3 regions of the Lactobacillus sp. wkB10 genome follow, and region 1 is predicted to be linked to each of the others. Evidence: predicted binding sites of a transcription regulator. Region 1 holds the regulator's gene; each other region holds the start of a gene.
The links. The regulator NrdR, encoded in region 1, represses ribonucleotide reductase genes. The targets are predictions, from matches to a motif close to ACACNATATATNGTGT.
Positions count from the first base shown of each region.

Region 2: the regulator NrdR is predicted to act here: its motif matches at 2,551-2,566, upstream of LACWKB10_RS02820 (deoxynucleoside kinase).
Region 3: the regulator NrdR is predicted to act here: its motif matches at 3,093-3,108, upstream of nrdJ (ribonucleoside-triphosphate reductase, adenosylcobalamin-dependent).

Region 1 covers NZ_JRJB01000007.1:97,018-103,421, forward strand. Annotated here, with positions in the region: gene polA (DNA polymerase I) at 1-1,059, shown strand, start outside; gene mutM (DNA-formamidopyrimidine glycosylase) at 1,072-1,902, shown strand; gene coaE (dephospho-CoA kinase) at 1,899-2,516, shown strand; gene nrdR (transcriptional regulator NrdR) at 2,503-2,970, shown strand; gene LACWKB10_RS06165 (DnaD domain protein) at 2,973-4,334, shown strand; gene dnaI (primosomal protein DnaI) at 4,345-5,244, shown strand; gene thrS (threonine--tRNA ligase) at 5,563-6,404, shown strand, end outside.
Region 2 covers NZ_JRJB01000003.1:96,646-103,049, forward strand. Annotated here, with positions in the region: gene LACWKB10_RS02815 (ABC transporter ATP-binding protein) at 234-1,862, opposite strand; gene LACWKB10_RS02820 (deoxynucleoside kinase) at 2,608-3,258, shown strand; gene LACWKB10_RS02825 (deoxynucleoside kinase) at 3,271-3,960, shown strand; gene LACWKB10_RS02830 (amino acid ABC transporter permease) at 4,201-4,842, shown strand; gene LACWKB10_RS02835 (amino acid ABC transporter ATP-binding protein) at 4,861-5,514, shown strand; gene LACWKB10_RS02840 (amino acid ABC transporter substrate-binding protein) at 5,515-6,369, shown strand; gene LACWKB10_RS02845 (Cof-type HAD-IIB family hydrolase) at 6,366-6,404, opposite strand, start outside.
Region 3 covers NZ_JRJB01000003.1:207,616-214,019, forward strand. Annotated here, with positions in the region: gene LACWKB10_RS03315 (DUF4430 domain-containing protein) at 1-288, opposite strand, end outside; gene LACWKB10_RS03320 (DUF4430 domain-containing protein) at 364-750, opposite strand; gene nrdJ (ribonucleoside-triphosphate reductase, adenosylcobalamin-dependent) at 787-3,021, opposite strand; gene LACWKB10_RS03335 (YjjG family noncanonical pyrimidine nucleotidase) at 3,658-4,368, shown strand; gene LACWKB10_RS03340 (aldo/keto reductase) at 4,433-5,296, shown strand; gene proC (pyrroline-5-carboxylate reductase) at 5,310-6,077, shown strand; gene LACWKB10_RS03350 (D-2-hydroxyacid dehydrogenase) at 6,166-6,404, opposite strand, start outside.

The sequences.
Region 1 (6,404 bases):
GAATTTAATATTAATTCTCCTAAGCAATTGGGCCATATTTTATTCGAAAAAATGGGCTTGAAGCCAATTAAAAAGACCAAGACTGGCTATTCAACTTCTGTTGATGTTTTAAACCAGTTAAAGGATGAGAACCCTATTATTGAGCAAATTTTGACTTACCGGCAAATTGCAAAAATCCAATCTACCTATGTTAACGGCCTGCTAGATGTTATTCAAAAGGACGGTCGCGTTCACACGAGGTATTTACAAACTCTGACCGCAACCGGTCGTTTGTCCTCCGTTGACCCTAATTTACAAAACATCCCAACTAGAACAGAAGAGGGTAAACAAATTCGAAAAGCTTTTGTGCCTAGTGAACCTGACGGCTATATTTTTTCATGTGATTATTCTCAAATTGAATTGCGGGTACTAGCACAAGTTTCTGGTGATGAGCAGATGCAGGAAGCCTTTAGAACGGGTTATGATATTCATGCTCACACCGCAATGCGCATTTTTCATCTTAAGTCAACCGATGATGTGACTCCGCTAATGCGCCGCAGAGCTAAGGCAGTTAATTTCGGTATTGTATACGGTATTTCTGATTATGGCTTGTCTAAGAATCTCAATATTAGCCGTAAAAAGGCTAAGGAATTTATTGACAATTACTTTGAACAATATCCGCAAGTTAAAGAATATATGAATAAAGCTGTGCAAGTGGCACGTGAAAAAGGTTATGCGGAGACAATAATGCATAGAAGGCGTTATTTACCTGATATTCACGCCAAAAATTATAACGTCCGTTCATTTGCCGAAAGGACAGCTATCAATTCTCCTATTCAAGGTTCAGCTGCAGATATTATTAAAATAGCAATGATTAACATGCAGAAAAAATTGGATGACATGCATCTCAAGACAAAAATGGTAGTCCAGGTTCATGATGAATTGATTTTTGATGTACCAAAAGATGAATTAGAAACAATCAAAAAAATTGTGCCTGAAGTTATGCAATCCGCTGTGAGACTTGATATACCTCTTGTAGCTGACTCTGGATATGGTCATAACTGGTTTGTTGCGAAGTAAGGAGTAATTTTAATGCCCGAAATGCCGGAAGTTGAAACTGTCAGGCGAACACTTCTTCCTCTTATCAAAGGAAAAACAATCAAAGAAGTAACTGTATGGTACCCAAAAATTATTACCGGAGATGCTAAAGAATTTGCAAGACAATTAACTGGAAAAAAGATAGAAAATATAGATCGTTACGCTAAATATCTGCTAATTCGTCTCAGTGACAATTTAACAATAGTGTCACATTTACGCATGGAAGGTAAGTATCGCTTAGTCAAAATAAATACAAAAAAAGACAAGCATGATCACGTGCAGATCATTTTTAGCGATAACTCGGCCTTACGTTATAATGACGTGCGTAAGTTTGGCCGGATGCAGCTGATAAAAACCGGAACAGAAAAAGAAAAAACTGGTATTGGCAAATTAGGTGTTGAACCCAACTCAGCAGCTTTTACCGTTTCTTATTTACAAAAAGGCTTAGCCCGTAAAAAGAAAAATATTAAAAATACATTGCTTGATCAATCAGTAGTGGCCGGTCTGGGTAACATTTACGTGGATGAGGTTTTGTGGGAAACAAAAATTCACCCACTAAGTATGGCCAATAGTATCCCGGATACAAAAGTTGCAGAACTGCATGATAAAATTAATTCGCTGATAGAATTAGCCATAGCAGAAAGGGGTACTACAGTTCATACCTATCTAGATGCAAATGGTAAGACAGGTGGTTTTCAAAAAATGTTGCAGGTATATGGTCACAAGGGTGAACCTTGCATGCGTTGTGGTACGCCTCTTGAAAAAATTAAAGTAAACGGACGAGGTACAACATTTTGTCCTAAGTGTCAGGTGATTTACAAATGACAAAGATTTTAGGCTTAACCGGCGGGATAGCCAGTGGTAAAAGCACTGCTGATGTTTTTTTTAGAGAAAAACAAATACCGGTTATAGACTGCGATCAAATTGCTCACGATATCTTAAATAAAGGCGAGAAGGGTTATGAACTAGTAGTAAAACAGTTTGGAAAAAGAATACTTAAGTCAGACCAATCTATCAATCGTTCAGCGTTAGGACAGATTGTTTTTGATGATGAAAAGCAGCTTGAAGCTTTAAATGAAATTACCCATCCGTTGATTTTTCAAGAAATACAGGCTAAAATTGCGCTAAACAACCGGAACAAAAATTCTTTGGTTGTTGTCGATGCACCAGTTTTATTTGAATCAAATGGTCAAAAATATTGCGATTTTACCTTATTGATTGCAATACCAGAATCTCTGCAAATGAAGCGGTTAATGTTAAGGGATAATTTAAGTAAAGGTGCTGCTTTGAAGCGAATTCGTAGTCAGATGCCCTTGTCCCAGAAAGAAAAATTGGCTGATTTTGTGATTAATAATACTGGTACAAAGCAAGATCTGAAATCCAAATTAGCACAGTTGCTTCTTGAAATAAAAGGGGAGGACTTATATGGAATGTCCTAATTGTCATAAAAATGCATCAAAAGTCATTGATTCACGTCCAAGTGATGAAAATCGTGCAATTAGACGTCGCCGTGAATGCGAAAACTGTGGCTTTCGGTTTACCACGTTTGAAAGAGTTGAAACTACTCCTTTATTAGTGATTAAGAATGATGGTACTCGTGAACCTTTTAATCGTAAAAAAATTTTGCATGGCGTAATGGCGGCTGGTCAAAAGCGGCCGATATCAAGTACACAATTTGAAGAACTAGTCGACCATGTAGAAAACAAAGTCAGACAACAGGGGGTTAGCGAGATTTCTTCGAAAAAGATTGGTCAACTGGTAATGGATGAGCTGGCAAAAATTGACGATGTGGCCTATATTCGTTTTGCTTCCATTTATCGGGAATTTAAAGATATGTCCAGCTTTATGAAAACAATGGAAGATATGATTGCAAAAAGGGAAAAGGGTAATTAATTATGTTTGAGACAAATGATCCCAAACAGCCGTTTTTCATTACCAACAAAGTGGATATTTTTCCTAAAGATTTGCACATATTAATTAAATTGTATCAACCTCTTATTGGCTCCCTTGCTTTAGCTGTCTATTTAAGTCTAAATGAAGATTATAGTGCACAGGCAATGCTTTCTGATGCTAAGGGAATCTATACTCTTCAAGAACAGACAGATTGTGATATAAAAAAGTTGTTTGGTGCACTGCACAAGCTTGAAGCCGTTGGTTTGATTCAAACGAGACTGCTCGATAACCAAATTATGGGTCAGGTTTTGTGTTTCAAAATTAAGAGAGTTCCAGCAAGCAGTGAATTTTTTACAACTGCACTTTTAGCTAGTTTATTAAAAGAAAAAGTTGGAGTATCTGCCTTTAACAAATTGAGTCACGAGTTTGCCAGAGAAGCTAAACAAAATAAGAGTGAATTAAGTGGCATCAAAGAGGCACCTAATATTTCTGCTTCATTTATGGATGTTTTCCATTTATCCGATCAAGAAGCAATAGATCCTTCAATTGAGGTTAAAAAAGCGGCTCGAGAGAATAATTATTCTGCAAGCAATTATGCTACTATTAATGATCAAGATAATATTGACTGGAATTTTATGAAACAGCAATTCGAAATTTATCAAATAGCTGGCAGTGAAATTGATCAGAACAAAGAAGCTATTCGCGCAGTAATGCGCATATATGGGCTGACAGAACAGGAATTTGTTGACGAGGCAATACCTTGTTTGCATGGTGACTATCATTTAAATATGAGAGAAATTAAGCAAACTATTGCTAACAGCATTCATGGTAGTGCTACTCGCAGACATTTGCAAAGCAAGGCTAAAATATCTGACAAATTTGATAATAATAGCCAATTAAATCAGGAAGAGCAAAAATTATTGCAAAAAGCACAGACTGATACTCCGGCACAGTTTTTATATCATTTAAAAGCTGAGAAAAATGATTATGTCGATGCGAGTGAATATCAAGTGTTAGACAGCCTATATAATGATAAGGGAATATCAGCGGAATTACTTAATATTCTGACATATGCTTGTTTAAAAAGTGGCCCCAACATTTCTTTTCGTTTAGCAAACAAAATTTTGCATGATTGGCTGCAACATGGTGTTAAAACGGGTGCTCAGGCCTTGGATTATATGGACAAGAGGAAAAAAGCACAAGAACAAAGGCGAAGCAAGCGGTATAACCGCTTTGCTCCCGGAAAAACGGTTGAAAAGGGCACTGATTGGAACAAGCAAAAGCCAAAATTAAAATCTGATGTCTCAAGTGCGGAGCTAAAAGAATTTTTCAAGAATTTTGAAGATAAAAACGGCATGAAGTAGGTGAAATAAAATGCAACCCATTAAAAAAATTATGGCTAAAGGACAAACTGCTAAAGCAGAAGACGAGAGTACCGCTAAAATTAAGCAAAAAGTTTTGGCAGAACCCAAAGTGCAACAATTTATCAGTCAGCACCGAGCACAACTTAATGACAGTATAATTGATAAAAGCCTTCCCAGTCTTTTTGAATTTTATCTGAGCCAACATAAAAAAGATCCTGTGACCAAAGGATATTATCCAGATTTGATAATGAATAAAAATGCCATTAGTCTTAAATTTGTTCCTGAAGACAGTAAACTGATTCATGATCAGGAAATTAATATTAAAAAGCACTTGCGTTTAATTAATTTACCAGAGGGTTTGCATGATGTTCGTTTAAGTAAAATTGAAATGACACCAGAAAGAGCAGAAGTAATGACTGCTATTCAGCGCTTTTTATATCGGTATTCACAAGATATTCACCAAAAGGGTCTTTATTTATCAGGTAATTTTGGTATTGGTAAAACGTATATTTTAGCAGGACTGGCAAATCAGGTAGCTGCAATGGAAAAATATGTCGTTTTTCTGCACGTTCCAACCTTCATTGCTAGTTTGTCCAGTCATTTTAATGACAATAGTTTACAAACTGAAGTACAAAAAATTGCTAATTCTGACTTGTTAATATTGGATGATATCGGTGCGGAAAATTTAAGTCAATGGTCACGAGACGAGGTCTTGGCAGTAATTTTACAGGCTCGAATGGACAATATTTTGCCAACCTTTTTCTCGTCCAATTTTGCTATGGCTGATTTGGAGGACCATTTCAAGGAAACCAAAAGTTCAATTGAACCAGTGAAGGCTGCTAGAATAATGGAAAGAATACGTTCTTTAGCAACGGAAATAGTAATATCTGGACCTAATCGACGTCACTAAGTTATAAAAGATGCAGAATAATTTAATTTTTTAATGAAAATATACTTGCATTAAAAAATTATTGGGTTATAATTAAGTCCAATGAATGAACATGTTGCAACGCAACTCAGAGAGAAAAGCATTATTCTGAAAGCTTTCATTAGCGCTTGCAATCCACTCATTCATACCTAAATTTTGATAATGGGTTAGATTCCGTTAACAATCTATAACGAGATAGTTCATTTTCTTGAACTAAATTTTGGGTGGAACCACGTTAATTAACGTCCCAGTGCTTAATTGCACTGGGATTTTTTTGTTATAAAAATTTTGGAGGAAATAATGAGTTTTTCGATTACTTTGCCTGACGGCTCAAAAAAAGATTTTACAGATGCTGTTTCAATATCTGATTTAGCACATAGCATTGGTACATCTTTAGGTAAAGCAGCTCTTGGTGCAAAAGTAAATGGTCAAATTGTTGCTTTAGACTATAAGGTGAACAAAAATGCGGAAGTTGCAATTATTACCGACAGGGATAAAGAGGGCTTAGCAATTTTGCGTGATACCGTTGCATTCGTTCTTGAAGCTGTGGCCAAGAAGGCCTATCCTGAGATTCATTTTGGTGAACATGGAGCTGACGACGAAGGCTTTTACGTTGACACTGATAAAGAAAATCAAATAAAAATCAATGAATTACCTGACTTGGAAAAAGCGATCAAAAAAGCAATTAAAGCAGGAGAAAAGATTGAATCTAACTTAATGTCTAAAGATGAATTGGCTGCTGTATTCAATGAGGATCCTTATAAGAGTGAAATGCTTAAAGCTGAAAAAGGTGACCAAGTTCGAGTATACAAACTAGGCGACTTTATCGACTTTGGCTTTGATGCATTACTGCCTAACACAGGAAAAATTAAGCAATTTAAATTATTGTCAGTTGCCGGTGCTTACTGGAAAGGGCAATCTTCTAATCCTATGCTTCAAAGAATTTCGGGTACAGCATTTTTCAAAAAGGCAGATTTGGATGCGGACATTAAAAGACGTGAAGAAATTAAAGAACGTGATCATAGAACAATTGGTCGTGATCTTGATTTATTCTTTGTTGATCCAAAAGTTGGTGCTGGTTTACCATACTGGATGCCCAAAGGTGCCACAATTCGCCGGGTAGTAGAACGCTACATTATCGA
Region 2 (6,404 bases), on a different contig from region 1:
ACAAATTTATGTGGCAGATTCTAGAAAAAGATCATAATACTTACACAAAAAAGGCAAACCTCAATTTTGATGGTTTCCCTTTTTTTATTTATCCTGAATTTTAGGTAAACCTAATTATCTGTTTGATTTGTTTTCATTAACCATACTTATTAGTAGGTGTTTTTGTTTTTACCAATCTCGAAAATAGGCTTCACCAGCTTATTTAATTGGTTGTTAAAAGATGTATCATTCTATCATCCCAATTCAATCACTTGATCAAATTGCTTTTTGATTTCCGGTCGCAAGTGATGAGAAATGTAGACTAAAGTGATGTTGTCCAAATCAAGCAGACTTTGTTCAATTTTCTGGCCATCTTTTTCATCTATTGCTGAAGTAATTTCATCGGCTAAGATAACTTGCGGATTATTAAGTAACTGTCGTGCAAGCGCAATTCGTTGCTTTTGACCACCTGAAATATTATTACCAGCGTGTTTTAAAACAGTGTCAAGACCGTTGGCACTGTCAGCAACAAACTCTTCGAGACCGGCACGCGTAATTGCAGCATTAACTTCTTTGTCAGTTGTCTTCCGATCTAAAGTGATGTTATAACGCAGGCTGCCGTCAAAAATATAGGCAGACTGGTCAACGTAAGCAATCTGCTTGTGCAGCGAACTAAAATTAAGTTCGCTGTATTCATCATTATCCCAAGTCAGCGAACCTTGGTAGCCTGTTAACAAACCACCAATTAATTTTACGAGGGTTGATTTACCACAACCAGACGGACCAACAATGGCCACTCGTTCCCCTCGCTTAACGCTGCCGGCAACATTTGTTAAAATAGGTCTGTCATTATTGGGATAGCTGAATGAAAGATTGCTAAATGCAATTTGCTGGGTCAAAGGAGCAACATTCTTATCCCCAGTTTTTTCCTGTGTATTAGCCAATTTATTATATTTGTCAAAAATAGGCTGAACTGCCCGAATTGAAGTTAGATCAATACTGATTTCTGTCAAGCTGCCAAAGACATTCCCGGACATTGAACCAACAATTAAAATAGCACCAATTGGAACCTGATTGTGAAAGGCCAGATATCCGGATTCAACAGTTAAAATAGTTTGAGCAGATACACTAATCAGGTTAATCAGTGCATTAGAAAAGGACATTTCTGTAATGTAATTAACCCGAGCCTGTCCGGTCTTATCTGATACCGCAAGAACTATTTTATTGAGCAATTTTTGCTGACCAAGTGTGAGCAGGTTGACAAAGCCCTCAAGAACATCGGTTATTTTTGACGTTAATACCTCATTTTGCTTGCTTTGTTTTTGCGATAATTCCTCCAACTTTTTCTTAAAAAGACGGGGAAATAAAATCATAATAACAGCAAAAACCAAAGTGGTTACAAATAAGAGTGGATGGTAAAAAAACAGGATGACACTGGCAATAATGCCTAGGAGTGCGCTGCTAAATGTTTGCTCTAAACTGAAAAAGCCATCTTGATTAATTTGGTTTATATCGTTAGTAAACCAGGAAACATAATCAGCTTCCGTGTGTTTGTTAAAACCTTCATACTCTTGACGACCAATTATATGAGCTAATGCGCTCCTAATGGAATTATCGACAGCCTTGATGATTACAGCGGAATACCGTGAACTACAAAAAAAGAAAATCAGAAAAAAGCCCCAGCTAAGCAAGTTTAAGCCTGTATCAACAATAAAGCCGTTTAAATTATGCTGAGTCAAAGCAGTAAGTGCATTACCTTTAAAAATGCTGGCAGCAGTTTGTGCTACATTCCGGCCAAAATAGAAAATGGCCAGAATTACATACATGCCTGAATTACGTTTAATGTAGGTCCAAAGCGAAAATTTTGTTATAGTATCGTCCATGATTTACTTCCTGTCAAAACATCTATTTTTAGAGCTAATACTAAAATGACATATCTTCCTGAGAGAAACAGTTTGCAAAGAACATTAATCTTTGACCTATTTCAAAGCTGCAGGCTCTCAAATAATTTAATTATTGTGGGCTTTAGCATCCCTTCTAAAAATCCCCTAAGTACCAATTACGGCATGAAACATACTAATTTGCCCTTTTTATTTGACGTATTTTCTACTATCTTTATAATTTATTTATCATTTTATGGCTTTTATAATATAAAAGCAATCTATTTTTAATTTTTATATTTAGAATTATTTCTTGGCAACAGTATATAAATAGTGCAACTGCTTTATATTCTTAAAAAAATTTTGTTTCATAGTTGAGATATCATTATCATGTTTTAATTGAATTAAATTATACAACTGCTTTCAGCTTCGTTTGCTTTAACAATAAAAAAGCTAAATGCAAGCTGTACGGCTTGCTATAGAATAAATATTTCCATCATGCTCTAACTCTATTGCAAGTTAATAACTATTAGTTTAATTTTGAGGATTTATTTTAGTTTCACGTGTAACACAGTTTAAAATCATAAGTTCAAATTTTCAATTTTGACAATATCTACAACTTTTTACTTCTGTATTATACAAAATCACTTGACTTTTTCACTACAATTTAAATTTACTTTTTCCTTGTCTACCACTATATCTCGTATTAAACTAAATAAGAATCTATATATTGTATTTAAGAAAGAACGTGATCCAAGTTATTGTTTTAAGTGGGCCAATTGGAGCCGGTAAATCCAGTTTAACTAGTATTTTAGCTGAGCACTTAGGTACACAAGCCTTTTACGAGGGAGTTGATAATAATCCTGTTCTTCCTTTATATTACCAAGACATGAAACGCTATACTTTTTTGCTCAACATCTACTTGCTTAACCACCGTTTAGCACAAATTAACCAGGCAATTCTAGAAAAAAACAGTGTTTCTGATCGTTCGATTTATGAAGATGCACTATTTTTCAAAATGAATGCAGATAGTAAAGTGGCAGACCCTACTGAATTTAAAATATATGATAGTTTGCTAGAAAATATGATGGAAGACACTCCGGGCAATCCTAGCAAAAAACCCGATTTACTAATCTACATTCATGTTTCCCTGGATACTATGCTTAAGCGCATTAAAAAACGTGGACGTTCATTTGAGCAAATCAGTACTGATCCCAGTTTAAAAGATTACTATGCCAGGCTAATTAAGTATTACGAGCCTTGGTACGAAAAATATGATGCATCTCCCAAGATCAAAATTGATGGCGATAAATATGATTTCATTTGCGATGAAGATGCCAAAAAAGAAGTTTTAAGTCAAATTGATGACAAGTTGCATGCAATAGGCAATTTAGAATAGAGAAGGAACGTGATGACAGTTATTGTTTTAAGCGGGCCAATTGGAGCCGGTAAATCCAGTTTAACCAGTATTTTAGCTAAGTATTTAGGAACTAAACCTTTTTATGAAAGTGTCGATAACAATCCTGTATTGCCACTTTTTTATGCTGATCCTAAAAAATATGCATTTCTACTCCAAGTGTTTTTCCTAAACACTCGTTTTCGTAGTATCAAGGATGCATTAACCGATGATAATAACGTTCTTGATCGTTCAATTTATGAAGATGCTCTTTTCTTCCAAATGAATGCAGACATTGGTCGGGCTACTAAAGAAGAAGTTGATACATATTATGAACTGCTCAATAATATGATGGGTGAACTTAAGCACATGCCAAAGAAAAATCCTGATTTGCTTGTTCATATTAAGGTTTCATATGACACTATGATTAAAAGGATTCAAAAACGAGGACGTCCTTATGAACAGCTGAGCTACGACGCAACGCTGGAAGATTACTATAAGAGACTTTTGCGTTACTACAAACCCTGGTATGAAAAATACGATTACTCTCCTAAAATAGAAATAGATGGTGACAAACTAGACTTCATTACTGATGATCATGCTAGAGAAATTGTACTAGATCAAATCGTTGCCAAGTTAAAAGAAATGGGCAAACTACCTAAGTCTTGGGACAAGTCTACAGCTATTCAAATCGAGCAACAATAAATCATTTTAAAGAGTCATTAGCTACAGCTAGTGGCTTTTTTCATGTCATGCTTATTAAACTAACTATCAGCAAATTACAAATTTCTATATTAATTAAATAAAATTTCGAAAACTATGTTATGATTAAAACATATATTTTTTCACATATTTTTTTAATCAATTTATATAATTTAGCTGGTATTAAAAGAGTTGCCCTATTAGTCTCTCTAATCAAATTAATTTCAGTAAAAAGGAGAAAAAATGAACTATATCCTTTCAATTATGCCCTCTTTAATTTCAGGTGCAAAGATGACATTAATTTTATTCTTTTGGACTTTGATTGTTTCTATTCCTTTGGGAATTATAGTCAGCCTAGGCTTGCTTTCGCATTTTAAGCCCTTAAGGTTAATCTTAAAATTTTACATTTGGATTATGCGGGGTACCCCTCTTTTGCTGCAATTAATTTTTATTTTCTATGGTTTGCCTATAGTCGGCATCATTTTTGAACGCTATGATGCAGCACTTTTCGCTTTTATTTTAAACTATACGGCATATTTTGCTGAGATATTCCGTGGTGGCTTTCAATCAATCCCTGTAGGTCAATACGAAAGTGCTCGCGTTTTAAGATTAAATTACTGGCAAACAATGACCCATATTATTATTCCTCAGGTCAGCAAAATAGTTATACCTTCAATTGGCAATGAAGTGATCAACTTAGTTAAAGATACTTCTTTAGTCTATGTCATTGGTTTGGGTGAACTCTTACGTGCTGGCAATGTTGCTACAGCAAGAGATGTAACGCTAATTCCTTTAGTGATAGTCGGTATAATATATCTATTAATGACAGGTATCGCATCATTTTTGCTGAAAAAAATTGAACACAATTTTGCAAAGTGGAAGTAAATTAGGGGAAACAATACTATGTTAGAACTTAAAAACATTACTAAAAAATTTGGCTCTCGTACGATTTTAAACAAGTTAAACTTAACTATTCCTGACAGACAAATTTTAGCCATTGTAGGACCATCTGGAGCAGGAAAAACTACTTTGCTGCGCTGCTTAAGTGGTTTAGAAAAAATTGATTCCGGTGATTTTTTGTGGGATGGGCAAAAGTTTGACCCAGCCGCTCCTGATAGCAAAAGTCATATTATCGGAGTAGTTTTTCAAAGCTATGAGCTTTTCCCCAATTTAACTGTAATCGAAAATATTACTTTGGCACCAACACTAGTTTTAAAAGAAAGTACAGATCAGGCACAAGCCCGTGCGCGAAAATTGCTTAAACAACTAGATTTAATTGGTAAAGAACAGCTCTATCCCTATCAGCTTTCTGGAGGTCAGCAACAAAGAGTAGCTATTGTACGTGCTCTAGCAATGGAACCCCATATTCTATGTTATGACGAACCCACTTCTGCTTTAGATCCTGCTTTAAGAACAAAAGTCGGAGAAATAATTTTAAAACTTAAAAATAATAACAACATGACGCAAATTATTGTCACTCATGACATGGAATTTGCCAGTCAAGTGGCTGATCAGGTATTCAAAGTAAAAGCATTAGATGATAAGAAGGTAATATAAGTGAAAACAAAGCGCCTCTTAGCCCTCATAACAACGCTCATCTGTACTTTATTTATCTCTGCCTGCAGTGGCATATCAGTTAATAGAAAAGCTAATGCAGTTGACAACTGGTCTCTTATAAAGCAACGCGGCTATGTTACAGTTGGTGTAGATGATACTTTTGTGCCCATGGACTTTAGACAAAAAAATGGTCAGTTAATTGGTTACGACGTTGATCTCGCAAATGCTGTTTTTAAACAATATGGTATTAACGTCAGTTTTCAAACAATTGACTGGTCCATGAATACTACCGAATTAAAAAACGGCACAATTGATCTTATATGGAATGGTTTTAGCAAAAACCCAGAGCGTGAAGCTAAGGTAAGTTTTAGTAAAACTTACCTATATACTTCTCAGGTATTAGTAAGTCTTAAAAAGAATAAAATTAATACCATTGCCGCAATGAAAAATAAGACTTTGGGCGTTCAAACTGGCTCTTCCGGCTATAATGACGTAATGAAATATCCGAAAGTTTTTAAAAATCATATTAAAAATCAGGATCCTATCCTTTATGATTCCTTCACTAATGCATTTATAGATCTAAATGCAGGTCGCATCCAAGGCTTGCTGATAGATAGCACCTATGCAAATTATTACATTTCACGGCAAAAACACCCGGAAAACTTTACTGAGATCGAAAGTCCTTTTCCAAAAGAAGAATTTGGTGTAGGCATGAGAAAAAGCGACTTAACCTTGCATAAGAAAATCAATTATGCCTTAGAAAAGCTGGCAAAAAATGGCACTTTAACAAAGATTAATCACAAATGGTTTGGTAACAAAGCTGAATCCCCTTTACTTCAAACAAAAAAGGATTAATTTAAATTGTCAAGTATTGCAGCTATTCCATCGTG
Region 3 (6,404 bases), on a different contig from region 1:
ATAGATTTTTTTACTTGGATTTTGGCTCTTGCCAGCAATAGAAGTAATAAAACCATTAGTACTCTTTACTTTCCAACATTTCTTTAAACCGCGCATTACTGTTGAGTGCTTAGGCAATTTAACAGTCTTCTTTTTGTAAGTCTTGTTGTGTACTTTCAGAGTATAAGTAACTTTAATCTTGCTGCTGGCATCAACCTGTTGGACGTTTTGGGTTGTTTCAAGACCTGCAAACGTAAAGGTAAAAATAGTGGCAATTCCGGTTAAAACAGATAATTTGCTTTTTTTCATATAAAAACTCCCAATCTATAAATTTTTTGTGCAAGCACTAAAATATTTCGTACTTAGTCGCTTGCACGGACTTTTTTATTTCATTTTTGCTAAAGTGAATTTTACTTTATCGTTACTTGCGACTTTTTGCTGGTTAGCACCTTTGGTAGCGTATTTTCCGTTAACGGTGTAAGTCCAGTATATTTTCTTTTTGGCATTTTGCTTTTTACCATCAATTGCAGTAATAAACCCTTTATTGCTGTCTACTTTCCAGGCCTTTTTCAGACCAGTCATAACAGTAGACTTTTTAGGAACTTTAACTGTCTTTTTTTCTGTATCTTTTTTCGTAGCTAAAACATAGCTAACAGAAATATTATTGTTTGCTTTAGGTTTTTGCTGGGTCTGATTGTTCTGACAACCGGATAAAGTAAAGGCAAAAATGGCTGCAACACTGGTAACAATTGGTAACTTGCTTTTTTTCATGATTAAAATTTCGCCTACTTAAATTATTTAAATAATTTATTTAACAGGACATGCACCGGATTCACAATCGGTTTGATCAACTAATTCCAAGTCTTTTTGATCATCATTTTGCTCAGCAAAAACTTGAGCGACATCGCCGGTAATCTGTGCTTTTCTTTCCTCGTATTTTTCTTTATCGATTGGCTCTTTTGGTGCTTGTTTGAGTGAACCGCCATAATATGGCAACAGTGAAGTTGACTTAATTACATGACGGTATTGTTTAAAGAGTGAAGTGATCTTGTCTCCTTCGTCACTTTGGAAAGTAACAGTGCAGCTGACGGCGTTGTCTGACCAGTAAGTTTGCAGAAATGCTTGCGTAGCAAATTGCTCTTCAATTGAAACAGTACCAGCCGAAGCAAAGTTTTTACTATCAGCGTGAGCAGCACGTAATGGAAATTCAACACAAGTTGTGTTTGGTGAGTAAATATCTGGCTCTGAGTAGTAACCGCAAGCGTCAAGTGCTTTGAGCAGCGGATCAGAAGCTTGGAACCTGATTCTTTGAATGAGATAACCGGCATAGTGGAAGTGCATTCCCTCAGAAGCTCCAGCCAGTTTGGCAACAGTACCTGAAGGTTTAACAGTTGTGTGCTTGATTGATTCGTTGCATTTTAAAGTCTTACTGTATTCTTTATCAGCATCGATGACGGCTTGGTAAGCATCAGTAACCATTTTAATTCCCTGAGGATCATAAATTGGCTTCTTAATCTTTGCACCAGTTTCTTCATCAATGCTGTCTTCAAAGCCGGTAACAACGCGGTGACCCAAGTCATTTAACAACCAGTCCTGGATACCTGACATTGAAACACCAATTCTCCTGTTCTTGGAAATGATGTTACGGGAAATTTCCCAGTCATAGTCGCTAAAGGTTACACGTTTTGCGTAGCGAGTCGCTAATCTGAAAACGTCTTTCAGATCCCAATTTTCTTGTTCTGCAATATATGGAAATACTTCGAACAGGTTGCAAGGTTCACCGTTACCCAGGGAAATTTCTCCACAAGGGTTAGTACCTTCAACATCACCGTCAATATCTTTTTGATAACCGTCAATGATCCGGCCGTAATTACGAGATAAGTCAAGGTTAACTATTCCAGGCTCACCGTTTTCTCTGATGCCGTTAGCAATTGGTTCATATTCATCAAAGTTAGAATCAATTGCCACACTGTTATTTGATGCCCAGCGGTGGTGGTAGAGTTTATCTTTATCCTGTTTCATAGCGATAAAGTCTTGATCAGTACTAGTGCCTAAAGCCAGTTCTGCTGATCTTCTTACGTTGCCGGCAACGACTGTTTTACCAATTAAGTTGCAAATGTCAGTACAATCAACAGAAGTTAAATTGTCACCGACCCGGTTGTTAATAATGTTGTTAATATCGAAAAACATTTCCACTAAAGGCATAGGACCAGAGGCTGTACCGCCAAAGCCGTGAATCTTAGCTCCGTAAGGACGAATTCTGCTGATGTCAAGTACTAGTTTCGTCTTATTTTCAGAATTGGTTTGGTTAAAGTGCACGTCGATTAAGCGAGCGTTAGCTAAAACCCAGCCTTCACGGGTATCGGGCAAATTATAATAAATATAATCTGATTTACCATCGTTTTGCTTGATCCATTCGTCTTTGTCCGTTGCACCCAGCTTAATTGAATCTGCGTATGAGGCACTCTTTTTGTTAATCACGACTGTCAAGTCAATTTTATTATCAACTGCAGGAATCTTTTTAATATTATCTTGGACAACAGAAAAGCCAACGCCGCCGCCTTTCATTGATTCGTCAAAAAGAAATGAAAAAGGCATTGAAACTGCTTCTTGATCTTGATTTAAATAATCTGGAACTATATGACTGTCACCGTATTTTTGCGGACGAATAGCTATGAACCAGCAATTATTCAAAGAGTCACCATTGCGCTTTTGGTAATCTGTACCAGAAACCCACAGATTACGACCAGAAGGCGTTGCGCCAAGGCCGTAAACTAGTTTAAATAAATTCTTAGCTTCGTTTGTTAATTCGTTGACTACTTCTTTTGAAGGAGAATCTTTGAGACGAGGGTCCAGATTAATATTCCCCTCAACTACGCGTTTAACCGTTTCGTCCCAATTTTCAGAACGATTTTTTTCAGGAAGCCATCTGGCATAGGTTCGTTTGTAAGTAACCCAGCCAAGCTCTCCCCAGTGGGGAGTGACATTTTGTTTCACTTGATCAATGTAACCCTGATCTAAGGTTATGCTCGTATTTTTCATATTCAAAGTTACTCCTTAAACTAGTAAATTGTTCCACAGACACATCATCTATGGCTACAGTTAGAACTATACCACAATATCTTGTATTTGCTAGAGCAAAGATTGCACACAAACACGAACAAAAGTCTTAACTTGATGTGCGAGTAAGCTATTGAGACTAAGAAAAAAATATATAGAATTCAAAGCAAGAAAAAAGCACAATAAGTTGAATCTAATACTTATTATGCTTGAATATATCTTTAATTTTTTAAGTTAAATTAATGCCTGACCGCAGCAAAGAAAAGGAAGATTAAACCTAGAAAAATGATTGCGGGAATAAATAGATGAATTAAGAAAAAGAAAGCAAGAGCACAAGCTAAAAGGAAAAACAGGATTTTGACAATCCCAATTCCCATTTTGACTAAAAGCCAAATGAGAAACAAAATCAATAATAATGTAAACATGCCCAATCACCCCTTTTGCTTAAATTAAAGGATATTATATCTTATTTCGTGAAATAGCAGTAGCAATGTAAGCAAAATTTAAAAATAGTTAATTATGTCCTTTATCAGTGAAATATTGTTATAATGAATCTCCACACTAATTTTAGTGAATACGCATTATATTCTTAGGAATATTTGGAGAGGAAGAAATTGCTTGCGTTATAAACAAATAATTTTTGATGTTGATGATACTTTGATTGACTTTGCTGCTACAGAAAGTTTTGCTTTGCATAGTCTCTTTAAAGCACATCATTGGCAGTTAACTGATGAGATGCAACGTGATTACCATGCATATAATCAAGGACTGTGGCGTAAGCTGGAACAAGGCAAGATCAATTATGATCAGCTCAGTAAGATGGCTTTTACTAATTTTATTAAAGAAAATTTGGGTATTGCAGTTGATGGCTTAGAAATAATGAATGAATATCGTTCGTATTTTGGCAAGGCTCATAAATTGTTGCCCGGCGTTGTGGATACTTTGCGTTATGCCCGTAAACAAAATTATTGCTTAACAGTCTTAAGTAACGGTGAGACCTTTATGCAGAGGCACCGATTGGAATTAGCGGGAATTAAGGATTATTTTTCCTTAATTGTGACATCGCAAGAAGCTGGTTTTGCTAAACCTGATACCCGGATTTTTGATTACTTTTTTGCTCACACCAATATTGGTCCTGAAGATACAGTCTTTTTTGGTGATGGACTGCAGTCAGACATATTAGGAGCAGAAAAATATGGTTTTGACAGCATTTGGTATAACCACCGCAGGCGCAAGAATAAGATGAATCTTCATCCGCTGTATGAAGTAACTACTTATCCGCAATTTGTAACTTTACTCAAAAGCGACTTTCAAAAACAGCTGCAGTAATTACTATCTTTTTCTGTAGAAGTATAGTTCAGTTCGGTATAATATTGGTGAGAGGTGAAAAATTATGACTAGTAAAATTCAATCTTTACATGACACTTATGAATTAAATAATGGCGTCAAAATACCAGTTATCGGACTGGGGACTTGGCAAACTCCTGATGGTGAAGTTGCTCAAAAAACCGTCGAGGATGCGCTAAGTCTTGGCTATCGCTTAATCGATACGGCTGCTGCCTACGGCAATGAGGAAAGTATTGGTCGGGGCATTAAATTAAGTGGGGTCAACAGGGGTGACTTATTTGTAACGACTAAGTTATGGAATGATCATCACGGTTACCAGAAAACTAAAGCTGCAATTGATGAAAGTTTAACTAAACTGGATTTAGATTATCTTGATTTGTACTTAATCCATTGGCCTAATCCGGCTCCAGTGCGTGATCACTGGGCTGAATTGAATGCGGAAAGTTGGCAGGCAATGGAAGAGGCAGTTCAAGCGGGAAAGATTCGTGCAATTGGCGTCTCCAACTTTAGACGTAAACACTTAGATGAACTTCTGAAAACTGCTAAGATTCGTCCTGCCGTTAATCAAATTTATCTTAACCCTAGTGATATGGAAGAAGACGTGACGGCTTATAATAAAGAACTTGGTATTCTGAGCGAAGCATATTCACCACTGGGCAGAGGTGGTTTGTTTGCTAATGACACGGTAGTTTCTATTGCGCAGAATTATGATAAGAGTCCGGCACAAGTTTTATTACGCTGGTCATTGCAACATGGTTTCGTTCCACTACCAAAATCAGTTCATCGCGAACGCCTTGAAGCTAATTTGCAGGTCTTTGACTTTACTATTACTGAGGCTGATATGGCAAAACTCGATGGTTTGCATGGGGCAGCCCAAGTGGCAAATGATCCAGATCAAACAGATTTTTAAAAGGTGATTGCTGATGAAAATTGGATTTATTGGAGCTGGTAAGATTGGCTCTGCGATTATTAAGGGCTTGTTAAATGCTCAAAATCCCAGTGAGGACATTTATGTCTTTAATGGTGGACGCCATCACACTGCTCAAAAAATGGCAGCTGAACTTCACTTAAGTTTGATTAATAATTATGAGGACTTTAATGCTTGTCAAGCAGTTATAGTAGCAGTAGGTGGTTCTGCCACTGAAACAATCATCAAAAATTTAGGTCAAAAATATCACGGCATTATTCTGTCAACTGGTGGTGGCGATCTGACTCAAATTAATCAAAAGTTGCCAGCAGAAACTTCTTTTGGCAAAATTGTGCCCAACACACCGGTACAAATCGGTGCCGGTATCACAGTCATCAGTTTTGTACCTGATGAAAAGCCGGCAGTAATCACTACTGTCAAAAACATTTTTACCCAAATGGGAACTGTTTACGTTGTACCTGAAAATTTGTTGGGCATATATGGTACTGTAGCTGGTTGCACACCTGCCTATGTTGATTTAATGGTTGAAGCTCTAAGTGATGCCGCAGTACAGAATGGAGTTAACCGAGCCGCATCATACGAAATCATTAACCAGATGCTTTTAGGCACAAGTAAGTTAGCACTTGCTAGTAAAAAATTGCCCGAGGAGCTAAAAGATGAAGTTACAACACCGGGCGGTTCGACAATTAGAGGCGTAACAAAACTTGAAGAAGAAGGGTTTAGGAACGCGCTGATTCAGGCAGTAAACGCTTCTGCTAATTAAAATAATCAATTAAAAAGACACCAGATAATTTTATCTGATGTCTTTTTTGACAATAAAGTGTATTTAAGAAGGGAAATAAGTTAAGAGACTAAAACTCTTTGTCTAAATCAACTGGAGTATCAGCTTTTTCACCCTTAATTAGCTTCAAGTTGTTGTCGAAAGCCTTGATAACCATGTTACGTACAGCATGAGTAGTGTAAAAGGCTGTATGTGGAGTTACCAAAACATTTGGCCGTGCAATCAAGTCAGCTAAACGTTTGTCAGGAAAGTCCTTACCACTGAAGTCACTGTTGAAAATACCAACTTCATTTTCGTAAGTATCCATTA